3 regions of the Shewanella sp. FJAT-51649 genome follow, and region 2 is predicted to be linked to each of the others. Evidence: predicted binding sites of a transcription regulator. Region 2 holds the regulator's gene; each other region holds the start of a gene.
The links. Region 2 encodes sigma-54, which starts transcription at its own class of promoters, with help from an activator protein. Its sites were predicted from a motif close to GTTGGCACGNNNNTNGNNT; they were not measured.
Positions count from the first base shown of each region.

Region 1: K0H59_RS04255 (nitric-oxide reductase large subunit) is a predicted target of sigma-54. The motif match lies at 3,765-3,783, and genes of this name have one in related genera.
Region 3: glnA (glutamate--ammonia ligase) is a predicted target of sigma-54. The motif match lies at 3,133-3,151, and genes of this name have one in related genera.

Region 1 covers NZ_CP080411.1:960,967-966,081, reverse strand. Annotated here, with positions in the region: gene hldE (bifunctional D-glycero-beta-D-manno-heptose-7-phosphate kinase/D-glycero-beta-D-manno-heptose 1-phosphate adenylyltransferase HldE) at 1-279, opposite strand, end outside; gene K0H59_RS04265 (LpxL/LpxP family Kdo(2)-lipid IV(A) lauroyl/palmitoleoyl acyltransferase) at 382-1,308, shown strand; gene K0H59_RS04260 (potassium/proton antiporter) at 1,480-3,204, opposite strand; gene K0H59_RS04255 (nitric-oxide reductase large subunit) at 3,828-5,115, shown strand, end outside.
Region 2 covers NZ_CP080411.1:773,384-778,498, reverse strand. Annotated here, with positions in the region: gene K0H59_RS03420 (KpsF/GutQ family sugar-phosphate isomerase) at 1-528, shown strand, start outside; gene kdsC (3-deoxy-manno-octulosonate-8-phosphatase KdsC) at 528-1,079, shown strand; gene lptC (LPS export ABC transporter periplasmic protein LptC) at 1,076-1,636, shown strand; gene lptA (lipopolysaccharide transport periplasmic protein LptA) at 1,623-2,174, shown strand; gene lptB (LPS export ABC transporter ATP-binding protein) at 2,171-2,902, shown strand; gene K0H59_RS03395 (RNA polymerase factor sigma-54) at 3,008-4,483, shown strand; gene hpf (ribosome hibernation promoting factor) at 4,512-4,799, shown strand; gene ptsN (PTS IIA-like nitrogen regulatory protein PtsN) at 4,802-5,115, shown strand, end outside.
Region 3 covers NZ_CP080411.1:310,517-315,631, forward strand. Annotated here, with positions in the region: gene K0H59_RS01500 (TonB-dependent receptor) at 1-1,233, opposite strand, end outside; gene glnA (glutamate--ammonia ligase) at 1,639-3,048, opposite strand; gene typA (translational GTPase TypA) at 4,034-5,115, shown strand, end outside.

The DNA of each region.
Region 1 (5,115 bases), 190 kb from region 2:
TGGCTCAACGCCCAGGGCTTGCACGCCAAGGGTTAATGCCTTAGCGGTATCATCTTCGCCCACTAACCCCGCCAATTGCACTTGGCCGCCTAGGGTCGCGATATTTAGCGCCACGTTGGCCGCACCGCCCGGTCTGTCTTCGACTTGGTTAATCTTCACCACAGGCACAGGCGCTTCGGGCGAGATACGCCCCGTTGGCCCAACCCAGTAGCGATCTAACATCACATCGCCGACAACTAACACTTTGGCTTTTTCAAATGCTGGCAGAGAAACCTTCATAGCGCTCTTATCTATTGCAGAAATTAAACCGTGATTGTACCTAATTTTCGGCAAAATATGAGTTAGAATAAGCAGTAATTTTCAAAAGTAGTGAGTATTTTTGTGGTCGAGAAAGCTGAGTTTTCATCATCCTTATATCATCCGAAGCACTGGCCCATGTGGTTTGGGGTGTTAGTGATGCGGATTACCCAAGTGTTACCTCTCTCGTGGCAGATGAAGTTAGGTAAAGGATTAGGCCGATTAGTTAAGACTATTGCAGGCAGTCGAACCCATACCGCGCGCCGCAATTTAACTCTCTGCTTCCCCGATATGCCCGAGTCAGAGCGCGAAGCCCTCCTGACCCGTAACTTTGAAGAAACGGGTAAAGCGATTTTCGATACCATCAATGCTTGGTGGTGGACCGATGAAAAAATCCAACAGCATATGCAGATCACCGGCAAAGAGTACGTGCAAGACACCTTGAATGCCGGCCATGGAGTGATTCTGTTTGCCGTGCACTGTTTACCACTGGAAATGGGCGCGCGTATTTTTGGACAATTCCAACCCGGTGTTGGGGTATACCGTCCACACAACAATCCGGTGATGGAATACCTACAGGTCAAAGGCCGCTTACGCTCAAACAAAGCCTTAGTGCCGAAACGCGATCTGCGCCAAATGGTGCGTTGTTTACGCAATCCTGATGTGATTTGGTATACCGCCGATCAGGATTTTGGGCGTTCGAGTGCGGTGTTTATTCCCTTCTATGCAGTGCCCGATGCCGCGACCATTACCGGTGCCACCACACTGGCCAAACTCGGCAAGGCCAAAGTGCTGCCCTTCTTTGTGGAGCGCACCGAAGGCGATAAGGGTTACCATATTGAGATTATGCCGCCGCTGGATAACTTCCCCGGTGAGGATGAGCTAGCCGATGCCATTCGTGGTAACAAAATTATCGAAGGGATTATCGATAGAAATCGCGCCCAATATATGTGGCTTCACCGCCGCTTTAAGACTCGCCCAGATCCCACGGACAAGTCCTTATATAAATAAGCTTTCGCTCTATCTTTTCGATATAAGTGTTTGAACGCGGATAAAAAAATGCCAAGCAATTGCTTGGCATTTTTTATGTTAGATGTTTTGTTTAAGGCATTTGAATGTTTGAAATACCAAGAACCATATCCGGTGAAGCCCTGCATTGCTGGCACTTCAATACAGCTTCACTTAAGCCTCTGCCGGTAAGCGAATACCCACATTGGTGACTTTGCCTTCATTGAGTCCTGCAACTACCCAATGCAGTGACTGCCATAGGAACTGATCCCCAAGTACCGGATGTGAGCCTAATTCAGCCGCCACTAAATCTGCGACCGTCATGTCACCAGTTGCTTCATCTAACTCCAGACCATAAATCGGCGCCAGATCCAGCAGCTTAACTTCTGTATCGATAAAGAAGTCACCGAAGAAACGTGGCACTTCCTTGGTTTCAGGCGCCTGACTAAAGAGGTTACTCAAGGCCTCTAGGCTCTTCTCTTGCCCAAGCACACACAAAATATCCCCCGCTTCGAGGCAGGTACTGCCCGATGGGTGCAGCAATGTATTATGGCGAAATACCGCCGCAATCCGCGTACCATCAGGCATAGAGAGGCGTTTAAGTGGCTCGCCGATGCACCATTTGTTTTCACTCAGATGGTACACAAACACTTCCCACTCGCTGCTCGGGTATATTTCGACCCCAGAACGTGAAATCGGCAACGGCTTAGGCGGTAACTCAACCTTAGCTAAACGCGCCGCCGTGGTGAGTGACGCCCCCTGCACAAGCAGTGACACTAACACCACGAAGAATGCCAAGTTAAAGTACAACTGAGCGCCCGGTAATCCCGCCATCATAGGGAATACCGCTAAAATAATCGGCACCGCGCCGCGAAGCCCGACCCAAGAGATAAACCAGCGGTCACGGCTACTAAAGCTCTTAAAGGGCAGCAAGCTGAGCCATACGGCTAACGGTCTGGCAAACAGGATCATCCCAAAGGCTAACGCTAAGCCCGGTAGCCAAATATCCAACAAGTCAGACGGTGTGAGTAGCAGCCCTAATACGAGGAACATACCGATTTGGCTGACCCAAGTCATGCCATCCAATACGTTTAGGATGGAATGGCGACCGCGGGTAGGCTTGTTGCCGAGGAAGAGACCGACGAGATAAATCGACAGAATGCCGCTACCGCCGAGTTTGTTCGACGCGGCATAAATCATCAGACCGCCACTGAGCACTAAAATCGAATACAAGCCTTCGGCAAGCTTGCTTAAATTCACCAACTTCCACAGCAGCCAACCGCCGCCAAGACCGAGGAAAATCCCCAAGCCAAACTGCTTGATAAAGCTTATCAGCATAAAGCTTACGGATAACTCGGCGTCCACATTGGCGAGGATGGCAATCAGAGTCACGGTTAAAAACACCGCCATTGGGTCGTTACTGCCCGACTCGATTTCCAGCGTCGCGCCTACACGCTCGTTTAAGCTACGTCCCTTTAATAGTGAGAATACCGCCGCCGCATCGGTGGAGCCGACGATCGCCCCCACCAGCAAGCCTTGCAACCAGTGTAAGTCAAATAACCATGCGGCCATCACGCCCGTGATACTGGTGGTAATAGCAACCCCAAAGGTCGCCAGCGACAATGCTGGCCACAGTGCCACCCTAAAGCTCGCGACACGCGTGCGCATACCGCCATCGAGCAAAATAATGGCTAAGGCTAAGTTACTGACAAGATAAGCGGTTGAGTAGTCGTCAAACAGAATACCGCCGGGGCCATCCTCCCCGGCTAAAATCCCTACTGCGAGGAAAATTAATAAGATAGGGATACCCAAGCGCGAAGACACGGGACTTAACAAAACACTCACTGCGGCAAGCAAGGCACCGATCAGAAAAAAACTATTGATGGAATCTGCATCCACACATGCCTCCTTAAATACAAGAGTGTTTAGTTAAACGATAAAGAAATCACCCAGATTAAAAATGACTCAATTGAAAATTTTTTGTGTTTCTATACTAGCATAAAAAATGCAAATTAATGGAGTTTTAAATATTAAATTTCAAACATCTACATCCAAATCCTCAGTGAAAGGCCATTTTGACTAACTTTTACATAAAAACCAGTACAACCACAAACGCCTATCGAACATGAACCCAAGCTCATAAACAAGATAAAATCTTTATTTATCAATATATTTAAAAATAGCATTCCATATAAACTCACTGTATACCGCCAAAATCGCGAGGATAACTATATAAAAATATGCCGTATTCGCTAAAAGTCGGCTTAAGTCCAGTTAAACTCTGCAATAACTTGAAAGCATAGATAAAATCACCTTTTCCATTGTGTTATCGACATACAAGCCTCTAAAGCTGTCATAAAGACAATCGCTGTCATATCAACAATCAACATTCAGTATCAAAAAGACAATTAAGCATAGAATAAAAGTTATATTCTTCTTTATTTTCAACAACAAAAAGGTTTGGCACGTATTACGCAATAGCAGGTGAAACGTATCAAAATGACGTTGCATCAAGGAGACTTATGAGCAAACAAAAACTCACCGCTATCGCACTGTTAATAGTGCTGATTGCTTCATTCACTGTGCTGCTGAGCATAGGCAGTGAAATTTATCGGGAAAAACCGCCAATCCCCACTGCATTTACCGATGTAAATAGTCAGGTTGTGTTTAGCGAAAATGATATCGAACAAGGTCAATTGGTCTGGCGCTCCATGGGCGGCCATCAACTGGGGTCGGTTTGGGGACATGGCTCTTATGTTGCCCCGGATTGGACCGCCGACTGGTTACACAGAGAAGCCGAAGCTTGGCTCGATATTCGCGCTGAGCAGCAATATCAAACGCCGTTTGCCCAATTAAACTCCCAACAAAAGGCTGGGCTTGAGCAGGCATTAAGGGAAGATTTACGCCATAACAGCGTCGAGCCACAGGCCGATGGCACTGTGCTGATCCGCTTGTCCGACACTCGTATCGAGGCGATAAATAAGGTCGAGCAGCATTATTTATCCCTGTTTGGGAGCGATCCAGAACTCAGCAACCTTCGTGAACAATACGCCATGAAAGAAGGCACTGTGCCCGATCTAGTGCGCCGCGAACAACTCAATGCGTTCCTCTTTTGGGGAGCCTGGGCGGCAATCACCGAGCGCCCCGATGCCCCCTATACCTACACTAATAACTGGCCCTTCGATCCCCAACTAGGCAATACACCGACCTCAGATAATATCGTCTGGTCGATACTCAGCATTGTGACCTTAATTGCGGGGATTGGCGGATTAATCTGGCACCATGCGAGCGGCAAGCATGAGAGTCTACCCAAGCCCTCGGAGCAAGATCCGCTGTTTTTCACTAAGCCCACCGCCTCACAAAAAGCCGTCGGCAAATACTTCATCACGGCAATTGGACTGTTTTTACTGCAAATTTTACTCGGCGGGATCACAGCGCACTATGCGGTTGAAGGTCAAGAGTTTTACGGTTTACCGATTTCGGAAATACTGCCCTACTCAGTGACTCGTACTTGGCACACCCAATTAGCGGTATTTTGGATAGCCACAGCCTGGTTAGGCACTGGGCTGTATATTGCTCCCGCCTTATCGGGTTATGAGCCGAAATACCAACGTCTTGGCGTGAACGTACTCTGGGTAGCCTTAGTCGTCGTAGTGCTTGGCTCCATGGCCGGCGAATGGATTGGGGTGCAGCAGTATTTTGACCTCGATATGAATTTCCTCTTTGGTCATCAAGGATATGAGTACATAGATCTTGGCCGAGTATGGCAAATCTTACTCCTCGTTGGATTATTGATATGGCTAGCCTTAG
Region 2 (5,115 bases):
CCGCTTGGGCTGGCGCCAACTTCAAGCACCACGGCAACCTTAGTCATGGGCGATGCCATCGCCATTGCGCTGCTGCAAGCTAAAGGCTTTACCCGGGAAGATTTCGCCATGTCCCATCCGGGCGGCGCCTTAGGTCGTAAGCTGCTGCTTAAAGTCAGCAATGTGATGCACAGCGGTGATGATTTACCTTTGGTTAAACACGATATCTGCATTACCGATGCCCTGTATGAGATCTCCAAGAAAGGCTTGGGCATGACTGCGGTTATCGATGAACAAAACAAACTCGTGGGTATCTTTACCGACGGCGACCTGCGTCGCGTTATCGATGCCCAAGTCAACCTACGCACTACGCCTATCGCCGATGTGATGACGCGAAACTGTGTCACAATTACTGAAAACGTTTTAGCGGCGCAGGCGCTGCAAGTGATGGATTCCAAAAATATCAACGGCCTGATAGTGATAGATAAAGAACATCATCCTGTCGGTGCCCTCAATATGCTCGATATGGTTAAAGCGGGAGTGATTTAATGCCACAGCAAGGTTTTTACGGCCCCATCAGCGACGATGTTTGGCAAAGGGCGCAAAAAATTAAACTGCTGATCTGCGATGTGGACGGGGTGTTTTCCGACGGCCGCATTTATTTGAGTAACTCGGGTGAAGAGCTCAAAGCCTTCCACACCCGCGATGGTTATGGTGTGCGCTCGTTACTAACCAGTGGTTTTAATCTGGCGGTGATCACTGGCCGTCAGTCTAAAATTGTCGAAAACCGCATGACGGCGCTGGGTGTGACGCATATTTATCAGGGCGTAGATAATAAATTCGTTCCCTATGAAGAGCTGCTGTCGCTCTACAATGTCACCCCAGAAGAAGTCGCCTATATCGGTGATGATATTGTCGACCTGCCGGTGATGAATGTGGTCGGCTTGGCTGTCTGTGTCGCCGATGGCCATCCCTATGTCCGTCAACACGCCCATTTTGTGACTCACTTAAATGGTGGACATGGCGCACTCAGGGAACTTACGGATCTGCTCTTATTGAGCCAAAATAAGTTCACTTCCGCCCATGGGATGAGCATATGAGTCGTGTGACCCTCGCCATTATCGCCTTTTTTGGTACTGCGCTGGTGCTATATTGGCAAGTGCAGCAAAAACGCGGTGGCGATACGGATGACAGCTTGAACGTCAGCGACAGGCCCGATTACATTATCGAAGATCTGCGCAGCATTGAGTTTAATGAGCAAGGGCAAGTTAACAGTCGCGTCACGGCAAAGCACATGGAACACTATGAGCTGAAAAACCAAACCGACTTTACTCAGCCCGTCTATCTTGTCTATCCCGACCAAGGTAAAGCAAAATGGCAGATCCGAGCCGACCAAGGTCGACTCAACAAAGATACCGGCAAGGTTGTATTAGAAAATAATGTTATTATCGATGCCATCAGCCCTGGTGAACCCATACAGACATTGTCCACCAGTTTTTTAGAACTCGATCTCAACACTATGATAATGACCTCTGACCGCATCATTTACGTCACAGGGAAAGATTTTAATATTCAAGGGCAAGGCCTTTATGCCGACCTTAACGCGCAGGAAGTGCAATTGACCAGTCAGGTAGTAGGAACCTATGAAGCAAAATAACATATTACTTGCCGGCCTAATGCTAATCACCAGCATAAGCGCCTTCGCCAAGGTCGGTGACTTACAGCAAGAAGTGAAAATTAAAGCCGTCAGCCAAACTGCGGACATTAAAAACAACCAGATCATTTTCTTCGGTCCGGTTGAAGTCACCCAAGGCTCGATTAAAATCCATGCAGATCAACTACGTGCATTTTCTGCCGAAGGGGAAAACAGCAAGATTTTAGTGGCAACGGGCAACCCTGCGACCTACAGCCAAATTCTCGACGATGGACGCCCAGCTTCGGCGAGCGCCAAAGAAATTCGCTACGAAATGGCGACCCGCACCCTGACCTTGACGGGCTCTGCGACCCTAGACCAAGCGGGTAGCCAAGTTACGGGTAACCTCATCCGTTACGATATTATTCAGCAAAAACTGATCGCTGAGAGCACGGGTAGCGGCGATGATCGCGTGATTACCATTATTCAACCTGACAACTATCAGGAAGAACTCAAGAATCAGCCTGCGGACAAACCTGTGAAAAAACAGGATTCTAAATGACCCAAATCACTTTAAAAGCACAGAATCTCGCTAAGAGTTATAAGAGTCGTCAGGTTGTGAAAGATGTCAGCCTGACGGTCAAAACGGGTCAAGTCGTCGGCCTACTCGGCCCAAACGGCGCGGGTAAAACCACCACCTTTTACATGGTCGTGGGCTTAGTCAAAAGTGATAAAGGCCATATATTTATCGACGATGATGATTTAACTGCCGATCCCATGCACCTGCGCGCTCGCAAAGGCATTGGTTACCTGCCACAGGAAGCCAGTATCTTTCGCAAGCTGACAGTGCACGACAATATCATGGCGGTACTGCAAACCCGTAAAGAGCTCAATCGCGACCAACGCGAAGAAGAGCTGGAACATCTACTCGAAGAGTTCCATATCACCCATATTCGCGATAGCCAAGGCATGTCGTTATCGGGCGGTGAACGTCGCCGCGTCGAAATTGCCCGCGCCTTAGCGGCCAATCCTAAGTTTATTCTGCTCGATGAACCCTTCGCCGGTGTCGACCCGATTTCGGTTATCGATATCAAGAAAATCATCGAACAACTCAAGAGCCGAGGCCTTGGGGTACTGATCACAGACCACAATGTGCGCGAAACATTGGACGTCTGTGAACATGCCTACATTGTCAGTCACGGAAACCTGATTGCCGAAGGAACTCCCGCAGAGATCTTAGACAATCAGCAAGTTAGGGCTGTGTACTTAGGTGAACAATTCAGGCTATAGTTACTTAAACAGAGCCAATTAGCCTTGAATTTTGGCTTATCAGCGCCATCAATATGATAACAAGCGGCCTAAATTCAAAATAATAACGTAGGGATCAGCGGTAACATGAAAGCGTCACTCCAGCTCAAACTGGGTCAACAGTTAACCATGACGCCACAACTTCAACAGGCCATTCGTCTGTTGCAATTGTCGTCATTGGAACTGCAGCAAGAGATCCAGCAAGCCTTAGACTCTAATCCTCTTCTCGAGCTGGAAGAGGAGCAATTCGATGCGCCTACCGAACGTAAGCAAGATATCGCCGATACCGACTTTAGCGAAACGACGGCCCAGCCACAGGAACAAGACAATTCCACCGTGGACATTGCCGAGTCGCTGACCAAAGAATCCCTACCCGAAGAACTGCCCATGGACACCACTTGGGATGAAGTCTTTACCGCATCGCCAAACTCAGGTTCAGGCGCGAGCCGTGAAGATGACATGCCCTTCCAAGGGGAAACTAGTGAAGGCCTGTACGAACATTTAGAATGGCAAAAAAACCTCACGCCCTTCTCTGAAACCGATTTAGCCATCGCCACCGCGATTATTGATGCCATCGACGATCAGGGTTATCTCACTCAAAGTACTGAAGATATCCTCGAAGCTATGGGCAATCCAGAGATAGAACTGGATGAAGTCGAAGCCGTACTCAAGCGCATTCAACACTTCGATCCCGTCGGTGTCGCAGCAAGGGATTTAAGCGAATGTCTGCTTATCCAACTCTCCCACTTTGCGCCGGATACCCCACACCTCGAAAACGCCCGCATGCTGATCAAAGATCATTTAGATCTGATCGCTGCCCGCGACTTTAGGTTGTTGATGCGTAAAACCAAGCTTAAGGAAGATGACCTGCGCGAGAGCATTGCCCTCATCCAAACCTTAAACCCTCGCCCCGGCTTACTCATCACCCCTGTTGATGAAGAATATGTCATCCCCGATGTGTCGGTGTCGAAGAAAAATGGTCGCTGGGTGGTCGAGTTAAACCCAGACTGTATGCCAAAAATCAATGTTAATCAGCAATATGCAGCCATGGCGCGCAGCACTAAAAGCCAAGCCGATAGCCAATTTATCCGCGGGCATCTGCAAGAAGCCAAGTGGTTTATTAAAAGCCTTGAAAGCCGTAACGAAACACTGCTCAAGGTGGCAAACTGCATAGTGCAATATCAACAGGGTTTCTTCGAATACGGTGAAGAAGCCATGAAACCTATGGTCCTAAACGATATCGCCGAGGCGGTAGAGATGCATGAGTCCACCATTTCACGGGTAACCACACAAAAATACATGCATACCCCAAAGGGACTTTTTGAACTAAAATATTTCTTCTCAAGCCACGTCGGGACTGATGATGGCGGTGAGTGCTCATCCACGGCAATCAGAGCCTTCATTAAGAAACTGGTTGCAGCGGAAAACCAGAAAAAACCATTAAGCGATAGCAAGATGGCGCAACTTCTGGCAGAACAGGGAATTAACGTTGCGCGCAGAACCATTGCGAAGTACCGAGAGGCGATGCTTATTCCCCCTTCCAATCAGCGTAAAAGTTTATAGCCTAAAGTGGAAATCGGAGGACGTTTATATGCAAATAAACCTGAGTGGACACCATATCGAGATTACTGAATCGTTACGGGCTTATGTTGAGGAAAAGTTTTCAAAACTTGAACGTCATTTCGAACAGATCAATAATGTGCACGTTGTGCTCAATGTTGAGAAAATGCAACAAATTGCCGAAGCGAGAATCAACCTCACCGGTGGTGAAGTCTTCGCGACTTCAGAGCATGCAGATATGTATGCTGCCATAGACGTCCTGATCGACAAGCTTGATCGTCAGGTTATTAAACACAAAGAGAAGTTAACAAAACACTAGCAATGGAACTTCGTACCATACTGCGGCCGGAATGCACGACCTGCGCCACTCCGGGCAGTAAGAAAAAGGTACTGGAACTTATCAGCGACTTAGCCGCTGCCCAGTACCCCACCCTCTCATCTCAAGAGATCTTCGAAAGCCTAGTGGCGCGCGAAAAGATGGGGAGCACAGGTATAGGTAACGGCATCGCCATTCCACATGGTCGATTAACCGATATAACACAACCCATAGCCATATTGGTGAAATGTGAGGAGCCGATAGCCTTTGATGCTATCGATAAACAACCTGTCGACATTTTATTTGCGCTGCTGGTGCC
Region 3 (5,115 bases), 460 kb from region 2:
AAAGTCGACATAACGACCGGTAGTGAACAGCTCGCGCATCACTAAGCCACCGTGTTGGTTGGCGGCATCGAGGTCGAAGCTCATTTGGTTCGAATCAAAACTTTCTTTATCCCAATCCAGCCCCCAAGTGAGTGTGAGGCTATCGACGGGTTTGGATTCAACGACCGCTTTCAAACCATAGATGCTGGTGTTTTGGGCCGATGCAGAGAAGTTGTAGACGCCACTGGTTTCATTGACATAGGGGAACGGGTGGAAATCCAGATTCTCTTTGCGATAAAAGCCTTGTAAATACAGGGTTTGACCCAGAAACTCATCCTGGGAGTAGGACAGATTCAGTAAAGTACGCTCGGTGGCGGGGCTGCGGTCAGCGTCCAATCCTTTACGGGTTTCCAGCACAGAGGCATCGCCCGTGACACCGGAGAAGTTCTCACCCATATACAGGCCATGTTCTTCGTCTGAACCATTGCGATAGTATTGCGCCATGGCGCTGAGGCTGGCGTCATTGGCAAGCAGCCAATCCATATTCGCCATCAAATCATAACCTTGGGTGTACTGCATTCCGGTTTGGGAAATATCCAGCATCACAGGATTGCCACTGCCATCAAACCACTGGCCGTTTTCCTGCCAAGCGGCGCTGAAGCGTCCCTTAAGCGAATCACTGCCCCCGGTAACCGCCAGCGCGGTGCGATAATCTAAATCATCACTGCTATTAAAGCCGGACTTAAATCCTGCTTCGGCTTCGAAGGTATCACTGCTGTCCGCCGCTTTTTTAGTGACGATATTAATGGCACCGCCCAGTGCGCCACCACCATAGATAGCCGACGCGCCAGCCAGCACCTCGATGCGGGCAATATTGAATGGATCGATACTGTCGAGCTGACGGCTAATGCTGCGGGAGGTGTTCATCGACACGCCATCGATTAATACCACCATGGCGCGGCCGCGAATATTCTGGCCAAAGTTGGTGCGCCCTTGGCTGGACACATCCATCGACGGCACTAAGGCGGCGAGCATTTCCTTAATCCCTTTGCCGCTATCGGTTTGCTCTCGAATGCTGGCTTCATCAATGATCCACACAGTGCTGGAGAGATCGCTGATTTGGGTCGGTGAACGGGTTGCGGAGACCACCATGCGCTCCATCTCGTTTTCAGTGGCTGTTGCCACATTAATAAGCCCCAGTTGGCAGATAACTGCGGCGGCGACTAGGCTTATCGGCCCCATAGACTTAGGCATAGCATTCTCCATCAAAACAACAGGTACATGAGAAGCCAAAAGGACAGCACTGTGGTGACATTTTCTCGCGACCCAGAAAGCGTTTTTAATGGTTTGAATTCAATGCGCTAGCTGAATATGAATGGAGAGTATTCCGTGTTTGGCTCCAAAAAATACGCATTATTATAGTTGTAATCGAGAATCGTTCTTAATTGAATTTACAAAGCCTTTACTTTTTTACGCACCCAAAATCACTAGGCGACAACAAATGGACAAATAACAGTGGGAGGTTAGGGTTTATGTGTGTAGAGGTGTCGAATATGCTGGGGAATAATTGGGAATCACAGAGCGATAGAGATAAAAAAGCCCCGACAGAAGACTGTCGGGGCTGTTAGATGTTGTTCAGCTAATCGATGCCGTTAGCCATTACAGGCTGTAGTACATCTCGAACTCTAATGGGTGAGTTGTACGGCTTACACGCTCAGCTTCTGCAGATTTCAGTGCAATATAAGACTGGATGAAATCTTCGCTGAATACACCGCCGCGAGTTAAGAACTCGTGGTCAGCTTGCAGGTTCTCAAGTGCGTTTTCTAATGAAGTCGCTACTTGTGGGATTTCAGCCGCTTCTTCCGCTGGCAGATCGTACAAGTCTTTATCCATAGCTTCGCCTGGATGGATCTTGTTTTGGATACCGTCGATACCCGCCATCAGCAGTGCAGCGAAACCTAAGTATGGGTTTGCATGTGGATCTGGGAAGCGAGTTTCGATACGACGGCCTTTAGGGCTTGGTACCACTGGAATACGGATTGAAGCGCTGCGGTTACGTGCTGAGTAAGCTAACATCACTGGCGCTTCGAAGTGTGGTACTAAACGCTTGTAAGAGTTAGTGCTTGGGTTAGTGAAAGCGTTCAGCGCGCGAGCGTGCTTGATGATACCACCGATGTAGTACAGTGCAGTTTCACTTAAACCAGCGTATTTGTCGCCTGCGAACAGGTTCACACCGTCTTTAGATAGAGATTGGTGAACGTGCATACCGCTACCGTTGTCGCCAACGATTGGCTTAGGCATGAAAGTCGCAGTCTTACCGTAGGCGTGAGCCATGTTGTGCACTACGTACTTCAGAATTTGGATTTCGTCCGCTTTCTTAGTCAGAGTGTTGAAGCGAGTTGCGATTTCGTTTTGACCCGCAGTCGCTACTTCGTGGTGGTGAGCTTCAACCACTTGACCCATTTCTTCGAGCACTAAACACATAGCGCTACGTAAGTCTTGTGATGAGTCAACAGGAGCTACTGGGAAGTAACCGCCTTTCACGAATGGACGGTGACCAGTGTTGCCACCTTCGTAGCTAGTGCCAGAGTTCCATGCCGCCTCTTTAGCGTCGATTTTCACGAAACAACCAGACATGTCAGTACCGAAACGTACGTCGTCGAACAGGAAGAATTCTGGTTCTGGTCCAACTAATACAGTGTCAGCGATACCGGTAGAGCGTAAGTATTCTTCCGCTTTTTTCGCGATAGAACGTGGGTCGCGGTCATAACCAGTCATAGTGCCTGGCTCGAGAATGTCACAGCGGATCAGTGCAGTGGTTTCTTCGGTGAATGGGTCTAATACAAACGTGGTTGGGTCTGGCATCAGTACCATGTCTGATTCGTTAATGCCTTTCCAGCCAGCGATTGACGAACCGTCAAACATTTTGCCGTCTTCGAAGAAATCAGCGTCTACCTGATGAGCAGGGATAGATACGTGCTGCTCTTTACCTTTGGTGTCGGTAAAACGTAAATCAACAAACTTAACTTCTAATTCTTCAAGTTGCTTTAAAACTGATTCAACTGACATTCTCAAGTCTCCGGTAGGGTAAAGGGATGTCCCTTCTATAATCTTTTAACTCAAGTCGCGCTTGAGCCAAACTTACAAGCTATATAGCGATATCTATGCCAACAATTTAAGATGTTGATAATAAAAGGCTATATATTTTATTGCACAACAATTCACTCAGTGTTGCACTATGTTGGTGCGTTTGTATGTGGCATTTTGGTGCATTAATCCATTTTGGTGCGCACCGTTACAACACCATTTTAGTGCACGGTATTTGAGTGCAATCTCGCCACGCCCATTTATCCCGAACTCGTCGGCCCATTAAACTCATGGACAAGCTGGATTGATATCTCAATTCTGGCTTTTGACAGCGTTCGAAACCAAACAAAGCACAATGAATCTAGCACATTAGTGAGGCGAGATAACCGTGCAAGCTCACTATTTCAATCGCACGCAATAATGTCACAAAACTGTGGCAACCTAAGCTGTTTTTCGCAGGATGCTTATGGATGGATATATTGAATAACGCTTAATTATCAACTCATTAAAATCGTTGTTCGCAATGGGGAATAGAGTTTGTTGAAACTGAGGCCAAAGTTATCCGCTGAAATCGCTAAATGGCGCCAGCCGTGCTTATTTCGCTGCTCATTCTGGCGCGTCACGGCTTGATGGCGTGGATTGACTATACTTATGGCGGCTTGGGGCAGGGCAGCAAAAGTAGCACTGAGTGAAAAACAGTTAATTCAGCTGCTTAGCTTAGTTGATGACAAGATAAACTGGCGAATCGCCTGCGCATTAACGGTGCATTTAGGCTATTTGACTCGGGCAAGAGAGTACCTTTTGAGCACAGTGCTCAAAAAATTGTTTTATAAGTGTTCAAAAATAATCCTGTGCGGCGAGGCCGCTCTGGAGTAGAATGTCACGCTTTTTTATGGCGACTCAACGTAGATTGCTATAACGAATATTGAAATATCCCTATTTTTGTTTGATGGTAAGAGGTTTATCCGTGCTAGAGAATTTACGTAACATCGCCATTATTGCGCACGTTGACCATGGCAAAACGACCCTGGTTGACAAGCTGCTGTCGCAATCAGGAACCCTTGCAACCCGGGGAGAAGCTACTGAGCGGGTGATGGACTCCAACGATCTTGAAAAGGAACGTGGGATCACGATTCTGGCAAAGAATACTGCCATCAAGTGGAACGACTACCGCATTAACATCGTAGACACCCCAGGCCACGCCGACTTCGGTGGTGAGGTTGAGCGCGTACTGTCTATGGTGGACTCAGTATTACTGCTGGTTGACGCCGTTGACGGTCCAATGCCACAGACTCGCTTCGTAACCAAGAAAGCGTTCGCCCAAGGCTTAAAGCCAATCGTTGTTATCAACAAGATTGACCGTCCTGGTGCTCGCCCTGATTGGGTTATCGACCAAGTATTCGACCTGTTCGATAACTTAGGTGCGACCGACGAACAATTAGATTTCCCAGTGGTTTACGCTTCTGCGTTAAACGGCTTCGCAACCTTAGATCCGGATGAAGTTGGCACTGATATGACGCCACTGTTCCAAACTATCGTTGAAAAAGTATCTTCACCTGCAGCTGACGCTGAAGGTCCATTCCAGATGCAAATTTCTCAGCTCGATTACAACTCATACGTGGGTGTTATCGGTGTTGGCCGCATCAAGCGTGGTAGCATCAAGACTAACCAACAAGTGACCGTGATCGGCGCCGATGGTAAGACTCGTAACGGTAAAATGGGCCAAGTATTAGGTTACATGGGCTTAGAGCGTACCGAAGTTGACGTAGCAAACGCTGGCGACATCGTAGCGATTACCGGTTTAGGTGAGCTGAAGATTTCTGACACTGTGTGTGCCGCAGGTAATGTTGAAGCGCTGCCACCACTATCAGTTGACGAACCAACACTGACCATGACTTTCCAAGTCAACACTTCACCTTTCGCAGGTAAAGAAGGTAAGTACGTGACTTCACGTAACATTCTTGAGCGTCTGCAACAAGAATTAGTGCACAACGTGGCACTGCGTGTTGAAGAAACCGACAGCCCAGACCGTTTCGCGGTATCTGGCCG